3 regions of the Pengzhenrongella phosphoraccumulans genome follow, and region 1 is predicted to be linked to each of the others. Evidence: predicted binding sites of a transcription regulator. Region 1 holds the regulator's gene; each other region holds the start of a gene.
The links. The regulator LexA, encoded in region 1, represses DNA repair genes until DNA is damaged. The targets are predictions, from matches to a motif close to TCGAACANNTGTTCGA.

Region 1 (4,808 bases):
CCGGTCGACTGATCCGCGGCACGGCGGACCGCGGCGTGGTCGCGGTCCTTGACCCACGGCTTGCCACGGCTCGCTACGGCGAGTTCCTGGCCCGTTCACTTCCCGACTTCTGGCGGACGACCGACCGGTCGATCGTCATCGCGGCGCTCGAGCGGCTCGCCGCACTAGCGTGACCCGTTGAGCCATCTGGAGGACCTGTGAGTGAGACCTACGACAGCGACGAGATCGGCTGGGGGAGCGGCCCCCTGCCCGATCGCCGCACCACCAAGCTGGCAGTGGTCGGCGCGGGCGCGGTGGGGGCGACGGTGGCGTACGCGGCCCTCATGCGCGGCGCGGCGCGCACGGTGGCCCTGTACGACATCGACAAGGCCAAGGTCGAGGCCGAGGCGGCCGACCTCGGGCACGGGATCCAGTTCATGCCGATGGCCGAGGTGATCGGGTCGGACGACATCGCCGTGTGCGCCGACGCCGACGTCGTCGTGGTGACCGCCGGGGCGAAGCAGAAGCCCGGGCAGACCCGCCTGGACCTCGCCGAGGCGACGATCGCGCTGACGCGGATGATCCTGCCGCCGCTCGTCGAGCAGGCGCCCAACGCCGTGTTCGTGATGGTGACCAACCCGGTCGACATCGTCACCTACGCGGCACTGAAGATCTCTGGCCTGCCGCGCTCGCAGCTCTTCGGCTCGGGCACCGTCCTGGACTCCTCGCGCCTGCGCTACCTCATCGCGCAGCACACCGGGGTCGCCGTGCAGAACGTGCACGCGTACATGGTCGGCGAGCACGGCGACAGCGAGTTCCCGCTGTGGGAGTCCGCTTCCATCGGCGGGGTTCCCCTGCCGAACTGGCGCGGTACCCGGAGCTCGGGGCCGTTGACGCTCGACGTGCGCGAGCGGATCGCTCGGGACGTCATCGAGTCGGCGTACAAGATCATCGCCGGCAAGGGCGCCACGAACTACGCCGTGGCGCTCGCCGCCTCGCGCATCATCGAGGCGATCCTCAAGGACGAACGGCGGGTGCTGCCGGTCTCGAGCCTGCTCGACGACTACTACGGCATCAGCGACATCTGCCTGTCGGTGCCGACCGTCGTCGGTCGGACCGGGGCCGGGCGAGAGCTCGAGGTCCCGATGTCTCCGGACGAACTCGCGCACCTGCGGACCTCAGCGGAGGCCCTCAAGACGGTCGCGCGCCGGTTCGGCTTCTGACGCCGGTCGGGTGAGCCCGCGGCGAGACCCGGGTCAGGCCTCGCCCGACGACGACCGCAGCGCTCGGACCAGCTCGTCCTTGCGCAGCCGGGATCGGCCGACGATCCCGGCTGCGGCCGCGCGCCGGCGCAGCTCGGCGAGCGAGCAGTCCTCGAGCCGACCTGCGGGCTCGCACTGAAGCGCCTCGGCGAGCCGGTCGGCTGTTGCCGACGGTCCGGGGTCGCGCATCCGCCCGGGCATCAGTACGCCCCCGTCACAGCTTGCGCAGCACGCTGACGACGCGACCCAGGACCTGCGCCTCGTCGCCGTTGATCGGGGAGTAGGCCGGGTTGTGCGGCAGGAGCCACAGGTGCCCGTCCGTGCGCTTGAAGGTCTTGACGGTCGCCTCGCCGTCGATCATGGCCGCGACGATCTCGCCGTTCTCCGCGATCGGCTGGCGGCGGACGACGACCCAGTCGCCGTCGCAGATCGCGGCGTCGATCATCGAGTCCCCGGCCACGCGGAGCAGGAACAGGTCACCGTCACCGACCAGCTGGCGCGGGAGCGGGAAGACGTCCTCCACGACCTGCTCGGCCAGGATCGGTCCGCCGGCGGCGATCCGTCCGACCACCGGGACGTAGGACGGCGTGGGCGAGCCGTCCTGCGCTGCGAGGTGCTCCTCGCCGAAGCTGCTCGCCGGCGACCCGGTGCTCGGCTGCAGCCGCTGGATCGGTCGTGAGTCGTCCGGGTGCATCACCTCGATGGCGCGCGGCCGGTTCGGGTCGCGCCGCAGATACCCCTTGCGCTCGAGCGCGGTGAGCTGGTGCTTGACGCTCGACGGGCTGGTCAGGCCGACCGCCTCGCCGATCTCCCGCATGGTGGGCGGGTAGCCGCGGTGGGCGACCGATGACCGGATGGTCTCGAGGACCAGCCGCTGGCGCGCGGTCAACCCGTCGCTGTCCGGCGCACTGTCCGGGAGCGCGTGGACCGACGCGAGGGCGGCGCGCGTCTTTCGCGTCGCTGGCGGGTCCGGGGGACCGCCGGGGGTGTTCGTGTCTGTGGCCACGGTTCTCCTCCTCCTGTTCGAGTCCACCCTCGACGCTCGACCGAGCGTGTGGGTGGCTCGTGGTGCGCTTGCTCTGGCGTACACACAGCCTAGAAGAACAAGGCCGCGCTTTCAAACATCTGTTCGAGCGTGTCTCGACAACCGTCGGTGCTTCGTGCTAGACATCGTACAGACGTTCGACGCACAGGTGTTCGACGCACAGGTGTTCGACTCGGGTCACGGAGACCCAGGTCGCGGGCTATTCGAGAGGAGCACGGACATGAGCGCAGCAACGGTCCACCCGCAGGGGATGTCGGGATCAGGCACTCTGACGCTGACGACGCGGGGGCGTCGGGTGGTCGCCGCCGGTGCCGTCGCACTTGCGCTCGCCGGGGTGCTCGTCGGCGGCCGGGCGGTGGCCGGTTCGCCGGCCGAGGCCGTCCCGGTGGACACGTATACGGTCGCCGCGGGGGAGAGCCTGTGGGCGATCGCCACGGCCTACACGGCCCCGAACGACGACGTTCGCGACACCGTCGGCGCTCTCGTCGCGTTGAACGGCCTGGCTGGGGCGGGTCTGCGGGCCGGGCAGCAGATCCTGGTCCCGGCAGGCTGACCGCCATCTGCCGCGGCCGGGGCACGTGCCGCGGCCGAAGCCACCTTGCGTCTGGGCGCGCGGACCTCTAGGTTTTGGCCCAGATACCGTGGCCGAGGGTCGCCGCGCGCCCGAGGAGTTCTTCGCCGAGCGCCGACCCCGGCGCAAACCAGGACCGGAGGCTCGGCGTGCACTGTCCGTTCTGCCACCACTCTGACTCGCGGGTGGTGGACTCCCGGACGTCGGATGACGGCTCGTCGATCCGCCGCCGGCGCCAGTGCCCGCAGTGCAACCGACGGTTCACCACCGTCGAGACGGCGAGCCTGTCGGTCGTGAAGCGCTCGGGTGCGACGGAGCCGTTCAGCCGCGAGAAGATCATCAACGGTGTCCGCAAGGCGTGCCAGGGCCGGCCGGTGAACGAGGACGACCTCGCGCTGCTCGCGCAGCGGGTCGAGGAGAACATTCGGAGCACCGGCAGCGCCGAGCTGGACGCCTACGAGATCGGGTTGACGATCCTCGGGCCGCTGCGCGACCTCGACGAGGTGGCCTACCTGCGGTTCGCGAGCGTCTACCAGGGATTCAACTCGCTCGAGGACTTCGAGGCGGCGATCACGTTGCTGCGCGCCGAGCACGAGGCTGCGGCGCTGGCAGAGTCCGATTCCGAGGAGCAGCCCGACCGGGGATCGCTCCACGGCGAGTCGACCCCGACCGCTCCCTAGCGCACGGGAAACGGTCCGGGGTCTGGGCGCGGTTCACAGACAGCGTCGTTCACAGACAGCGTCGTTCACAGACAGTGCCGTTCACAGACAGCGTCGATCACGGGGTCGCGAGAACGCGGCGGCCACGATCAGGGTCGGGTCAGAGCCGTTCGAGCTTGGCGCTGTCGAGCGCGACGCGGCGGCGGTCACCCGCGCCGAAGTCGACGATGACGGCGCGATCGCCGTCAAGGGCGACGACTCGACCGAGCCCGTGTCGCTCGTGCGAGACGCGGGCCCCGACGGGGATCGGCTTGATTGCCGCAGCTGCCGCCTCTCGGGCGGCGTTGAACGGACTGTTGGGCAGGTGCCGGCGTCTACCGGTGGGCTGGGAGGACATTACTACCATCATCCTCCTGTTCGAGGGGGTGCGGAACCAGCAACGCGGGTGGTATCAGAGCAAACCGCCTCATGCGGACGCGCTGTCGTGGGTCGCGATCAGCTCTTCCCGCACGACGCGGCGCAGCACCTTGCCGATCGCGGACCGCGGCAGGTCCGGGAGCACGACCAGCTGGCGGGGGATCGCGTACCGGGCCAGGCGCTTCTCGCACCAGGCCCGAACCGTGGCCAGGTCGACGGCGCTCGCCTCTGGCCCGTCGGCGTCGAGGACGACCGCGGCTACGACCCGCTCGCCCTGCTCGCCGGCCGGCACGCCGACGACGGCGACATCGACGATCCCCGGCATCTGGCGGATCAGGTCCTCGACCTGCGACGGGTAGACCTTGAAGCCGCCGGTGATGATCATCTCCTTGGTGCGATCGACCAGGGTGAGGGAGCCGGCGGCGTCGGCCACGACGACGTCTCCGGTGCGGAGCCAGCCACCCGGGAGCAGGACGGCTGTGGTCTCGTCAGGTCGGCCCCAGTAGCCGGCGAACACCTGCGGTCCACGGATGAGCAGCTCGCCGCGCTCGTCCTGCGGGGCGTCGCGGGTCGGGTCGTCGACGTCGACGATCCGGATCTCCGTGCTGGGGAAGGGCAGTCCCAGGGTGCCCGGGCGACGGTCGACCGAGCACGGGTTGCCCACCGCGAGGGGGGACGTCTCCGTCATTCCGTAGCCCTCGATGAGCAGTCCGCCCGTGCGCTCCTCCCACCGGGCCGCGGTGGCGGCCGAGATGGGCATGGCGCCGGCGAACGCGACCCGGACCGTGCTCAGGTCGGCGTCCCGATCGGTCGCCATGGCCGCGATGCGGTCGAACATCGGCGCGACACCGGCCATGAAGGTGGCCGGGAGGCGC
Region 2 (4,808 bases), 480 kb from region 1:
TGTGGGCGGTGGCCGCCGTCGTCGCGGGGACGACGGCGGCCGATCAGCTCACTTCTTGTCGGTGTCGTCGTCCTTGCGGGGGTCGGAGAGGGACGACAGGTCGTCCGGGACGACGATCTCGTCGTCCAAGGTCGGTTCGATGGCGTCGGTCTCAGGGTCACTGTCGGTCTCAGAGTCACTGTCGGTCTCAGCGTCACCGAGCTCGTCGTCGTCCTCGTCGTCGTCGACGTCGTCACCGTACTCATCGGTGTCGGCGTCCTCGTCGTCGAGGTAGTCCTCGTCCTCGTCGTCTTCGTCGGCGTCAGCCTCGTCGACCTCGGGCGGCAGGACGATCTTGGCGATCGCCGCGCGGATCCAGCGGCTCTCGTTCCCGGGAGTCGACTCGAGGGTGATGGTGTCACCGTCGATGTCGACGATCGTGCCGAACAACCCCGAGCCGGTCATGACCTCGTTACCCACCTCGAGGTTGGCACGGAAGTCACCCGCCGCCCGCTGCTGCTTGCGGGTCCGGCTCGACATGAGCCACATCGCGCCAAACGCCAGCACGATGATGATGATGAAGGATGGGTCCATGGGGTGGCACGTCTTTCGGGTCTGTGTCGATGTCGGGCGCAGTCTAGGCGCCATGTCTCGGGAAGCCCAACGTCTCGCGACGGCGGACCGTTCCCTGGTCAGTGGCCCTGTGCTCGAAACCGACGAGCCCGAAGGCGGACCGCTACCTCCAGTACACCAGGGAACGCAGGCGTACTGGCTCTAGAACACCAGCGTCCCACTCATCGGCGGTGGAGTGAGACCCAGATGCTCCCATGCCGACGGCATCGCCACGCGGCCCCGCGCCGTGCGCCCGACGAGCCCTTCGCGGACCAGGAACGGCTCGGCGACCGTCTCGACGGTCTCCGGCTCCTCCCCCACCGCGACCGCCAGGGTCGTCAGCCCCACCGGTCCCCCGCCGAACCGCACGCACAATGCCGTCAGGACCGACCGGTCGAGCCGGTCGAGGCCGAGCGCGTCCACCTCGTAGACCGTGAGCGCGGCGTTGGCGGCCGCGAGGTCGAGCCGGCCGTCACCACGCACCTGGGCCCAGTCGCGCACGCGCCGCAGCAGCCGGTTGGCGATCCGGGGGGTGCCGCGCGATCGCGAGGCGATCTCGTAGCCGGCGTCGGCCCGCAGCTCGACGCCCAGCAGACCGGCCGACCGCACCAGCACCCGCTCGAGCTCGTCGATCGCATAGAAGTCGAGGTGGCCGGTGAACCCGAACCGGTCCCGCAGCGGCGCGGGCAGCAGCCCGGCGCGCGTCGTGGCGCCGACGACGGTGAACGGTGGGAGCGCCAGCGGGATGGCGCTGGCCCCCGCGCCCTTGCCCACCACGACGTCGACCCGGAAGTCCTCCATCGCGACGTACAACAGCTCGGCGGCCGGACGAGCCAGCCGGTGGATCTCGTCGAGGAACAGCACCTCGCCCTCCTCGAGCGAGGACAGCACCGCGGCGAGGTCGCCCGCGTGCTGGATCGCCGGACCCGAGGTCACCCGCAGCGGCGCGCCGAGCTCGGCAGCGATGATCATCGCGAGGGTCGTCTTGCCCAGCCCGGGTGGCCCGGAGAGCAGCACGTGGTCGGGTGCCCGGCCGCGCCGCAGCGCGGCCTCGAGCACGAGCGAAAGCTGGTCGCGCACGACCCGCTGGCCGACGAACTCGTCGAACCGTCGCGGCCGCAGGGCCGCCTCGGCCGCGCGCTCGACGTCGTCGGCCGCGGGCCGCACGAGCCGTTCGGTCGTCACGTCGTCGTGCGCCCGGTCGTTGAGGTCGTCCAGGTCCTCGGTTCCGAGGTCGCGGTACTCAGCCACGGCCGGATCCCAACGACCGCAGCGCCGCGCGCAGGACGCCGGCCACCTCGAGGTCGCTCACCGGGCTGGCGAGGTCGGTGTTGGCCGCGACGACGCCGGCCACGGCGTCCTCGGCCGCCTTCGCGTTCCAGCCGAGCCCGACGAGCGCGTCGACGACCTCCGACCGGCGATCCGCGGCGACCGCGAGGTACGGGCTCGACCCGTCCCCGCCGGCGCCGGTCGCGATCCCGAGCCGATCACCGAGCTCGAGCACGATGCGCTGCGCCCCCTTGTGCCCGATCCCCGGCACCCGCTTGAGCGCCACCAGGTCCTCGGTCGCCACCGCCCGGCGCAGGCCGTCGGGGCTGTGCACGGCGAGCATCGCGAGCGCGAGCCGCGGACCGACCCCCGAGACCGTCTGCACGATCTCGAAGACCGCGCGCTCGTCGGGGTCACCGAAGCCGAACAACGTCAGCGAGTCCTCGCGCACCACCAGGGACGTGGACAGGACGGTGGTGGCACCGACCCGGAGCCCGGCGAGCGTCGCGGGGGTCGCCTGGATCAGCATGCCGACCCCTCCGACCTCGACGATCACCGAGTCGAGCCGCACTGCTTGCACCGTGCCGCGGACCGAGGCGATCACGTCACTGTTCCTCTCGCTGAGCTGGGGATCTCGGCGCACGCCGACCACCGGCCACCTGGGCCAGGCAGGCGAACACCTGTACGAACGGCCTCTACCGTAACAAGCGCCGCGCGACCGGGTGGACCCGACGCGCCGCTGATCACCCGCGGGTCGGACGACGCGCCGCGTGCTCGGCCGCGGCCCACGCCCGCTGGGCGCTGGTCATGGCCTGCAGCGAGCGTTGCGGCGCGGCGAGCGCACCCGCCGGGCGCCAGAGGTGACAGATCGCGAGGGCGAGCGCATCGGCGGCGTCGGCCGGGCGCGGCACCTCGGCCAGGCCGAGGATCCGCGCCACCATCGTCTGGACCTGCGCCTTGTCGGCGCGCCCGGAACCCGTCACCGCGGCTTTGACCTCGCTCGGGGTGTGCAGGGCGACGGGGATCCGCCGTCGGGCAGCCGCGAGCATCGCGATCCCGGCGACCTGGGCGGTGCCCATGACGGTGCTCACGTTGTGCTGGGCGAACACCCGCTCGATCGCGACGACGTCCGGCGCCTCGCGGTCGATCCACTCGTCGAGCTGCAGGGCGATCGCCAGCAGCCGTCGGTCGATGTCCTCCTCGGTCGAGGACCGCGCGACCCCCACGGCCACGAGCACGGCCCGCCGCCCGGGCAAGGAGTCGACCACCCCCAACCCGCACCGCGTGAGCCCAGGATCAACCCCCAGAACCCGCACACCCACCCCCACAGAAGAAGCCCGGTGTTACTCGGCTTGGAGCTCTGCCATGACCTCGTCGCTGGCGTCGAAGTTCGCGAAGACGTTCTGGACGTCGTCGCTGTCTTCCAGGGTGTCGATCAGGCGCAGGATGCGGCGGGCGCCGTCGGCGTCGACCTCGATGTGGATCGCGGCGACGAACTGGCTGTCGGCCGAGTCGTAGTCGATCTTGTTGGCCTGGAGCGCGGTGCGGACCGGCACCAGGTCCTTCGCCTCGGAGATGACCTCGAAGACCTCGCCGAGGTCCTTGACCTCGTCGGCACCGGCGTCGAGCACCGCGTCGAGCACGGCGTCCTCGGTCAGGCCGTTCTCCTTGGGGACGATGACGACGCCCTTGCGGCTGAACAGGTAGGACACCGAACCGGGATCGGCGAGCGACCCGCCGTTGCGCGTGAACGCCACTCGCACGTCGGACGCGGCGCGGTTGCGGTTGTCCGTGAGGCACTCGACCAGCACCGCGATCCCGCCGGGGCCGTAGCCCTCGTACATGATCGACTGGTAGTCAGCCCCGGTCTCGGCACCGGATCCGCGCTTGAGCGCGCGATCGATGTTCTCGTTGGGGACCGACTGCTTCTTGGCCTTCTGCACCGCGTCGACGAGCGTCGGGTTGCCGGCCATGTCGGGGCCGCCCGAGCGCACCGCGACCTCGATGTTCTTGACCAGCTTCGCGAAGAGCTTGCTCCGCTTGGCGTCGACAACGGCCTTCTGGTGCTTGGTGGTAGCCCACTTAGAGTGACCCGACATCGATTAACGACCCTTCGTTTTCACACTGACGACACCGATGGCGTCCGACCCTCACAGGCCGGGCGCTCGCACCGAGAGTGCGTCACGGACGATCTGTACGAACAGTTTGTGCACGCGCGTGTCGCCGGTGACCTCAGGGTGGAACGAGGTCGCGAGCAGTCCGCCCTGCCGCACAGCGACGATCCTACCGGCGGCAGGACCGCCGGAGACCGCGGAAAGGACCTCGGCGCGCGGGCCGACCTGCTCGACCCAGGGTGCACGGATGAAAACCGCGTGCACCGGCTCGCCCGGGATCCCGTCGATCGTCAGGTCCGTCTCGAAGGAGTCGACCTGTCGGCCGAAGGCGTTGCGCCGCACCGTGATGTCCAGCCCGCCCAACGTCCGTTGACCGTCGATCCCCCCGAGGACCCGGTCCGCGAGCAGGATCATCCCGGCGCACGAACCGTAGGCGGGCAGCCCGCCCCGCAGGCGCTCCTGCAGCGGCTCGAACAGGTCGAAGGCGCGCAAAAGCTTGTCGATCGTCGTGGACTCCCCCCGGGGATGACCAGACCGTCGATGTCGTCGAGCTCGCGGGCGCGGCGCACGGGAACGGCCGACGCGCCGGACGCTTCGAGGGCGAGCGCGTGCTCGCGGACGTCGCCCTGCAGGGCGAGTACTCCGATCGTGGGGTTCACGACCGTGCACTCTACGGCCGCGGTCACGCGGTCAGGTCCCGGGTGACGCCGTCCCAACCGCCGAGCAGAGCCCGCACGAGCTCGGGCAGCCCCGCCGGGAAGACCTCCTCGTCGAGCGCCGCCAGCGCGTCCAGCTCCCACCAGCGCAGCTCGTCGATCGTGTCGACCTCAAGCT
Region 3 (4,808 bases), 140 kb from region 1:
CGTCGGGCGGAGGGCACCCGCGCGAGCGCGGCGCCCCCGCCAGGAGACGGCGCGACGGCGCGAGGAGATCCTGCAGGCCGCGATGACCACCTTTGGCGCGAAGGGTTACCACAACGGTTCGCTCGTCGACGTCGCCGAGCAGGTCGGGATCACCCACGCCGGCGTGCTGCACCACTTCGGCTCCAAGGACCAGCTCCTCATCGAGGTGCTCGAGTACCGCGACCGGGCTGACGTCGCGCACCTCGAGGGCCAGCACGCACCGACCGGCCTGGAGCTGTTCCGGCACCTCGTCACCACGGCCCGGCTGAACATGGAACGGCCCGGCATCGTCCAGACGTACACCGTGCTGTCCGCGGAGTCCGTCACGGACAACCACCCGGCCCAGAACTGGTTCCGCGGGCGCTTCCAGGGCCTGCGTGAGCTGCTCACGGCCTCCCTGGCGCAGGTGTGCGGCCCCGACAACCTGCCCACGGACGACGAGCTCGAGCTCGCCGCGGGCGCGATCATCGGCGTGATGGACGGGCTGCAGATCCAGTGGCTCCTGGACCCGGACGCCGTCGATCTTGCGCGTTCCACCGCGTTTGCGATCGAGGCGATCCTCACCGCTGTCGTCGGCAACCGCGCGCGCACCCCGATCCTCTGACACCGCCTGGACGGGCGCCCGCAGCTCTGGTGCGAACGCATCCCTTGTGAGGCACCTGGGCGCCCGCTGTGAGATGCGGACGTGACCGAGCGGTGCAAGCCTGGGACCACCCTTGGAGATGAGGTGATGCAGCTGCATCTGCCTACATTCCGTGCCCCGCGACCCCGACGAAGTGGCCGCAGCCGGCAGCGTGCGTCGTCGGGCACCCCCCGCATTCGACTACCCCACGTTCACCGAAAGGCGACGCCATGTCTGGAAGGACGCACGCACTCCTGCGCTACCCCGCCGTCGTTGTTGTCAGCCTGCTGGGCCTGGTCGGCCTCGCAGCATCCGCAGAGGCTGCCCCGCGCATTGTCCTCAACCTCCCGCTCAGCGAAACGTCCGGAAAGACCGCCGTCGATATCAGCGGCCTCGGACACAACGGCACGTTCGGCGCAGGCGTCACCGTGGGACAGCCCGGAGCGTCCTACAAGTTCACGACCGGCCACGTCACCGTCGCGTCCAAGAAGAGCATGAACCCCGGCACCGCTGCGTTCTCGTTCAGTTTGGAGTTCGCGTGGAACACGACCGCCGTAGCTCCGACCGCGGCGAAGGACTACGACCTCATGCGCAAGGGCCTGAGCGCTAACCCGGGTGGCTCGTACAAGATGGAGTTGACACCTGCGCCCACCTGCTTCTTCAAGGGAGCGAATGCGAGCGAGCGTGCCGTGTCGAGCCCCGTCAACGTGCTCGACGGGAACTTCCACAGCATTACCTGCCGACGCACCGCCGGCGTTGTCTCGATCACGGTCGACGGCGTGGTCACCAGCCGATCCATGGCCATCGGCTCCATCAGTAATCTCAGCTCTGTCACGGTCGGCGCGAAGAACGACGGCGACGACCAGACCAAGGGTTATCTCCGAAACGTGAAGATCATCGTCGGATGACCCTCCGGAATACCGCTATGTTGTCGGTGCTTGACACACTCTTTGCACCCGACAATTCAGGGGGATTCATGACCAGCATGCCGACCTATCCGACCGGATCCGGCCCCGCAGCCAACCAGATGGGCGCGCCTCGGCGGCCCACACCGACCGATGTGCTGACCTCGGTCAAGCTGTGGTTCGCGAGCATCGGGGTCGGGCTCCTGGGCGGGATCCTGGGTTATGTCCTCTCCGATACGACCGCAGCCGTCAAGAAGTTGTCCGAGACCGACACGAGCGGGTTGACCGAGGCTCAGCTTCAGGCCGCGGTGAACATCGGACTCGTGGTGGCGCTCGTGCTCACGCTCGTCATGCTCGGGCTCCAGATCCTGTTCGTGTTCAAGATGAAGGCGGGCCGCGGTTGGGCTCGCATCGTGCTGACCGTGCTCGCCGCCTTCAGCGCCATCTCGACGCTGATGTCCCTCACGGGCGGCTTCACCGTCAGCACCGCCTTCAGCCTCGTCTCGCTCGGGCTCGTCGTCGCTGCGGTCGTCTTCATGTTCCGCCCCGCTGCAAACCCGTATTTCAGCAAGGCCCAGGCCTGACCCCTGCGGCTTGCTATGACACCTACGCTTAGGTGTCGAGAGTGGACCCCGAGGCCTGAGCGGCCAGCCGGTCATTCGCGATGGCGGTGTTGTCCGCCGCGATCTGCGCCCGGCTGGCTTGGGCTTTGAGGTTCGCCTCAAGTCGCTGCTGATCGCGCTCGAGCTGAGCCTTCATGGCCGCCTGAGCCGCCGCACTGGCTGCGGTGGTGGTGGCACTGACTGCGCTGACTGAGATGGGCGTTCGCCCGTACGAGCGGTGGAGGGGTCGAGCTGACCCCTCCACCGCGCTATCGACACGCCAGCGCCGCTGGTGAACTCCCCCGCGGCCTTGGATCGACTGTGACTGTGCGGAAGTCCCCTTGCGTCACCTCTTGACCGTTTTATCCTCATTGGGTATGATTAGCACAGGTGTTCGATCTTCTTCGACTCAGTGCTGTGACTCGATGGCGGGAGGGGGCGGCTGTGGAGGCAACCACCGGGCCTGCTCCCGCACCAGCGGTGATCACTGTGTCGGGTTCTCCTCGGGCCGTGGCCGACGGCGGCCCGGTCGCGCCGCTCGCGTGCGGGGCGGGCGGCGAGGTGGCCGCGTTGCGCGCGGCCGCCGCCGCGCTTGCCTCCGCTGCTTCAGGGGCGTCGGGGTGGGCAGGGCCTGAGCGGCAGGGCGTGCTGACCGAGCTGAACCTGACCATCGACACCCTGCAAGCGATCCGGTCCGCGGTGCTCATCGCCGAACGCAACGCGGACACGTGGCGCGGGTCCGGGGACCCCAGCTTCGAAGCGTGGGTCGGCCGCAAGACCCGGCTCGGCAAGCGCGGCGGGGCCGCGCGGGTGCGCCAGGCCGCCGAGCTCGACACCGTCCCGGACGTGCGCGAGGCCGTGACCGAGGGGCGTATCCCGCTGGAGCACGCCGGCATCATCGCCAAGGTCGCCGCCACCGGCACCCCCGCCCAACGCGAAGCCGCCACCTCCCCCGCCGGGCAAGAAACGTTGTTGGGCCTGGCTGCCGGGCAGGACGCGGGCACGTTCGCGCGCACCGCCGACCGGTGGGCCGCCAACCTGGACCCCGCCGGCCTGGAACGCGACCACCAAGCCCAACGCCGCGCCCGGTTCCTGCACCTGACCCACACCCCGCACGGCACCCACCTCAAAGGACTGCTCGACTCCCTCACCGGCCACCAGGTCGCCCTCGCCCTGGAAGCCGCCACCCCACGACCCGCCGCCGACGACGACCGCGACTACGGCCAACGCAACGCCGACGCCCTGGGGTCCATCGCCGACCGCATCCTGGCGTCCGTGAACACCAAACCCGGCGCGCACGTGCCACCCCAGGTCTCGGTCATCCTGACCGAAGCGACCTGGGTCGCCGCCCAAGCCGACCGCGACCGCCGCCGGGCAGCCCTAGCCACCTTCGGATTCACCACCGACGACGACGCCGACGATGGCGGGGAGGTTGGCGGGCGCAGCGGGGGTGGCAGTAGCGAGAGCGGCGCAAGCACCCTGTTCGGCAGCGGGACCGGCACCGGCAGCAACGCCGGTTCCGAGACCGAATGCGGGGCGGGGCCTGCGGTGCTCCCGGTGTTGGGGTATGCGCCGGCGACCCTCGAGGACGGCACGCCCGTGCCGGCAAGTGAGCTCGGGGTGATCATGTGCGACTGCGAGCTGACCCGCATCGTCATCAACGCCGACGGCGTCCCCCTGGACCTGGGGCGCACCGAACGGCTGTTCACCGGGGCCCAACGCAAAGCCGTCATCGCCCGCGACCGCGAATGCGCCTGGCCCGACTGCCACGCCCACGCCCGCTGGTGCCACATCCACCACCTGGCCTGGTGGCAACGCGACGGCGGAACCACCTCCGTAGAAAACGGTGCGTTGCTATGCAACTTCCACCACCACGAAGTCCACCGACTCGACCTCACCCTGACCCGCCACACCACACGCGACTACGACGGCATCACCGGCATCGCCCGCGTCTGGTACGACTTCACCGACCCCACCGGACGAACACTCCGCGGCCCCGCCGGGGCAAGCCCACCCACCGGACCACCCGGGATCCAACCACCCGCACCACCACGACCACCCGAACCACCGAACGAGCTCGGCCTCGACCGCGACGTCGACACCCTCGTCGCGTGACAGCCGATTTGCGAATGGCTGAGGGCCAGGCCGCGCGGCCGCACGGCTTGCGGGTGGGCACGCCGTGCGGTGCCGGAGCGCGCGAGAGCAGCTTTCGCTCAGCCTGCGAGGGCAGCTTCCGGGGTGTCGGCGTCAAGGATTCCCTGCGAGGCCAGAGGGCGGTTGGCCTCGACCACCTTCTGGTACGCGGGCAGGTCGCGGTAGAGCTCGTCCTTGAGCGGGTTGCACTTGCCCTGGACGATCTTCATCACCTGGTAGATCACGACGGCAAGGTTCGCCGCCAGGGCGATGGCGCTGACCACGAACAGCGCGGTCGGGTCGTTCGAGGACTTGACCGCGAAGGTGGACTCGCCGACGAATGCCGGAAACGCCATCGTGAACATCATCCAGAACGCGAGCGTCTGGGCCCGGTGCTGGAGCCACGCACCGCGCTTGATGAAGAAGGCGGGGATCGTGCACGAGACGAGGAGCGCGGCACCTGCGTAGAACGCGTGGTCGCCCACGCAGTTGTAGACGTACGCGAAG

Region 2: the regulator LexA is predicted to act here: its motif matches at 2,533-2,548, upstream of ruvA (Holliday junction branch migration protein RuvA).
Region 3: the regulator LexA is predicted to act here: its motif matches at 2,551-2,566, upstream of VTA80_RS17125 (DUF222 domain-containing protein).

Annotation. Positions count from the first base shown of each region.
Region 1 covers NZ_CP144210.1:3,840,091-3,844,898, forward strand. Annotated here, with positions in the region: gene VTA80_RS17755 (ATP-dependent DNA helicase) at 1-173, shown strand, start outside; gene VTA80_RS17760 (L-lactate dehydrogenase) at 198-1,202, shown strand; gene VTA80_RS17765 (hypothetical protein) at 1,236-1,430, opposite strand; gene lexA (transcriptional repressor LexA) at 1,456-2,130, opposite strand; gene VTA80_RS17775 (LysM peptidoglycan-binding domain-containing protein) at 2,507-2,839, shown strand; gene nrdR (transcriptional regulator NrdR) at 3,007-3,537, shown strand; gene VTA80_RS17785 (hypothetical protein) at 3,677-3,913, opposite strand; gene VTA80_RS17790 (AMP-binding protein) at 3,983-4,808, opposite strand, start outside.
Region 2 covers NZ_CP144210.1:4,321,727-4,326,534, reverse strand. Annotated here, with positions in the region: gene yajC (preprotein translocase subunit YajC) at 49-573, opposite strand; gene ruvB (Holliday junction branch migration DNA helicase RuvB) at 754-1,776, opposite strand; gene ruvA (Holliday junction branch migration protein RuvA) at 1,835-2,464, opposite strand; gene ruvC (crossover junction endodeoxyribonuclease RuvC) at 2,604-3,176, opposite strand; gene VTA80_RS20030 (YebC/PmpR family DNA-binding transcriptional regulator) at 3,204-3,959, opposite strand; partial or broken gene pdxT (pyridoxal 5'-phosphate synthase glutaminase subunit PdxT) at 4,011-4,633, opposite strand; gene VTA80_RS20020 (NUDIX hydrolase) at 4,657-4,808, opposite strand, start outside.
Region 3 covers NZ_CP144210.1:3,696,107-3,700,914, reverse strand. Annotated here, with positions in the region: gene VTA80_RS17145 (TetR/AcrR family transcriptional regulator) at 1-643, shown strand, start outside; gene VTA80_RS17140 (LamG-like jellyroll fold domain-containing protein) at 892-1,569, shown strand; gene VTA80_RS17135 (hypothetical protein) at 1,638-2,150, shown strand; gene VTA80_RS17130 (hypothetical protein) at 2,179-2,325, opposite strand; gene VTA80_RS17125 (DUF222 domain-containing protein) at 2,679-4,283, shown strand; gene VTA80_RS17120 (DUF5692 family protein) at 4,382-4,808, opposite strand, start outside.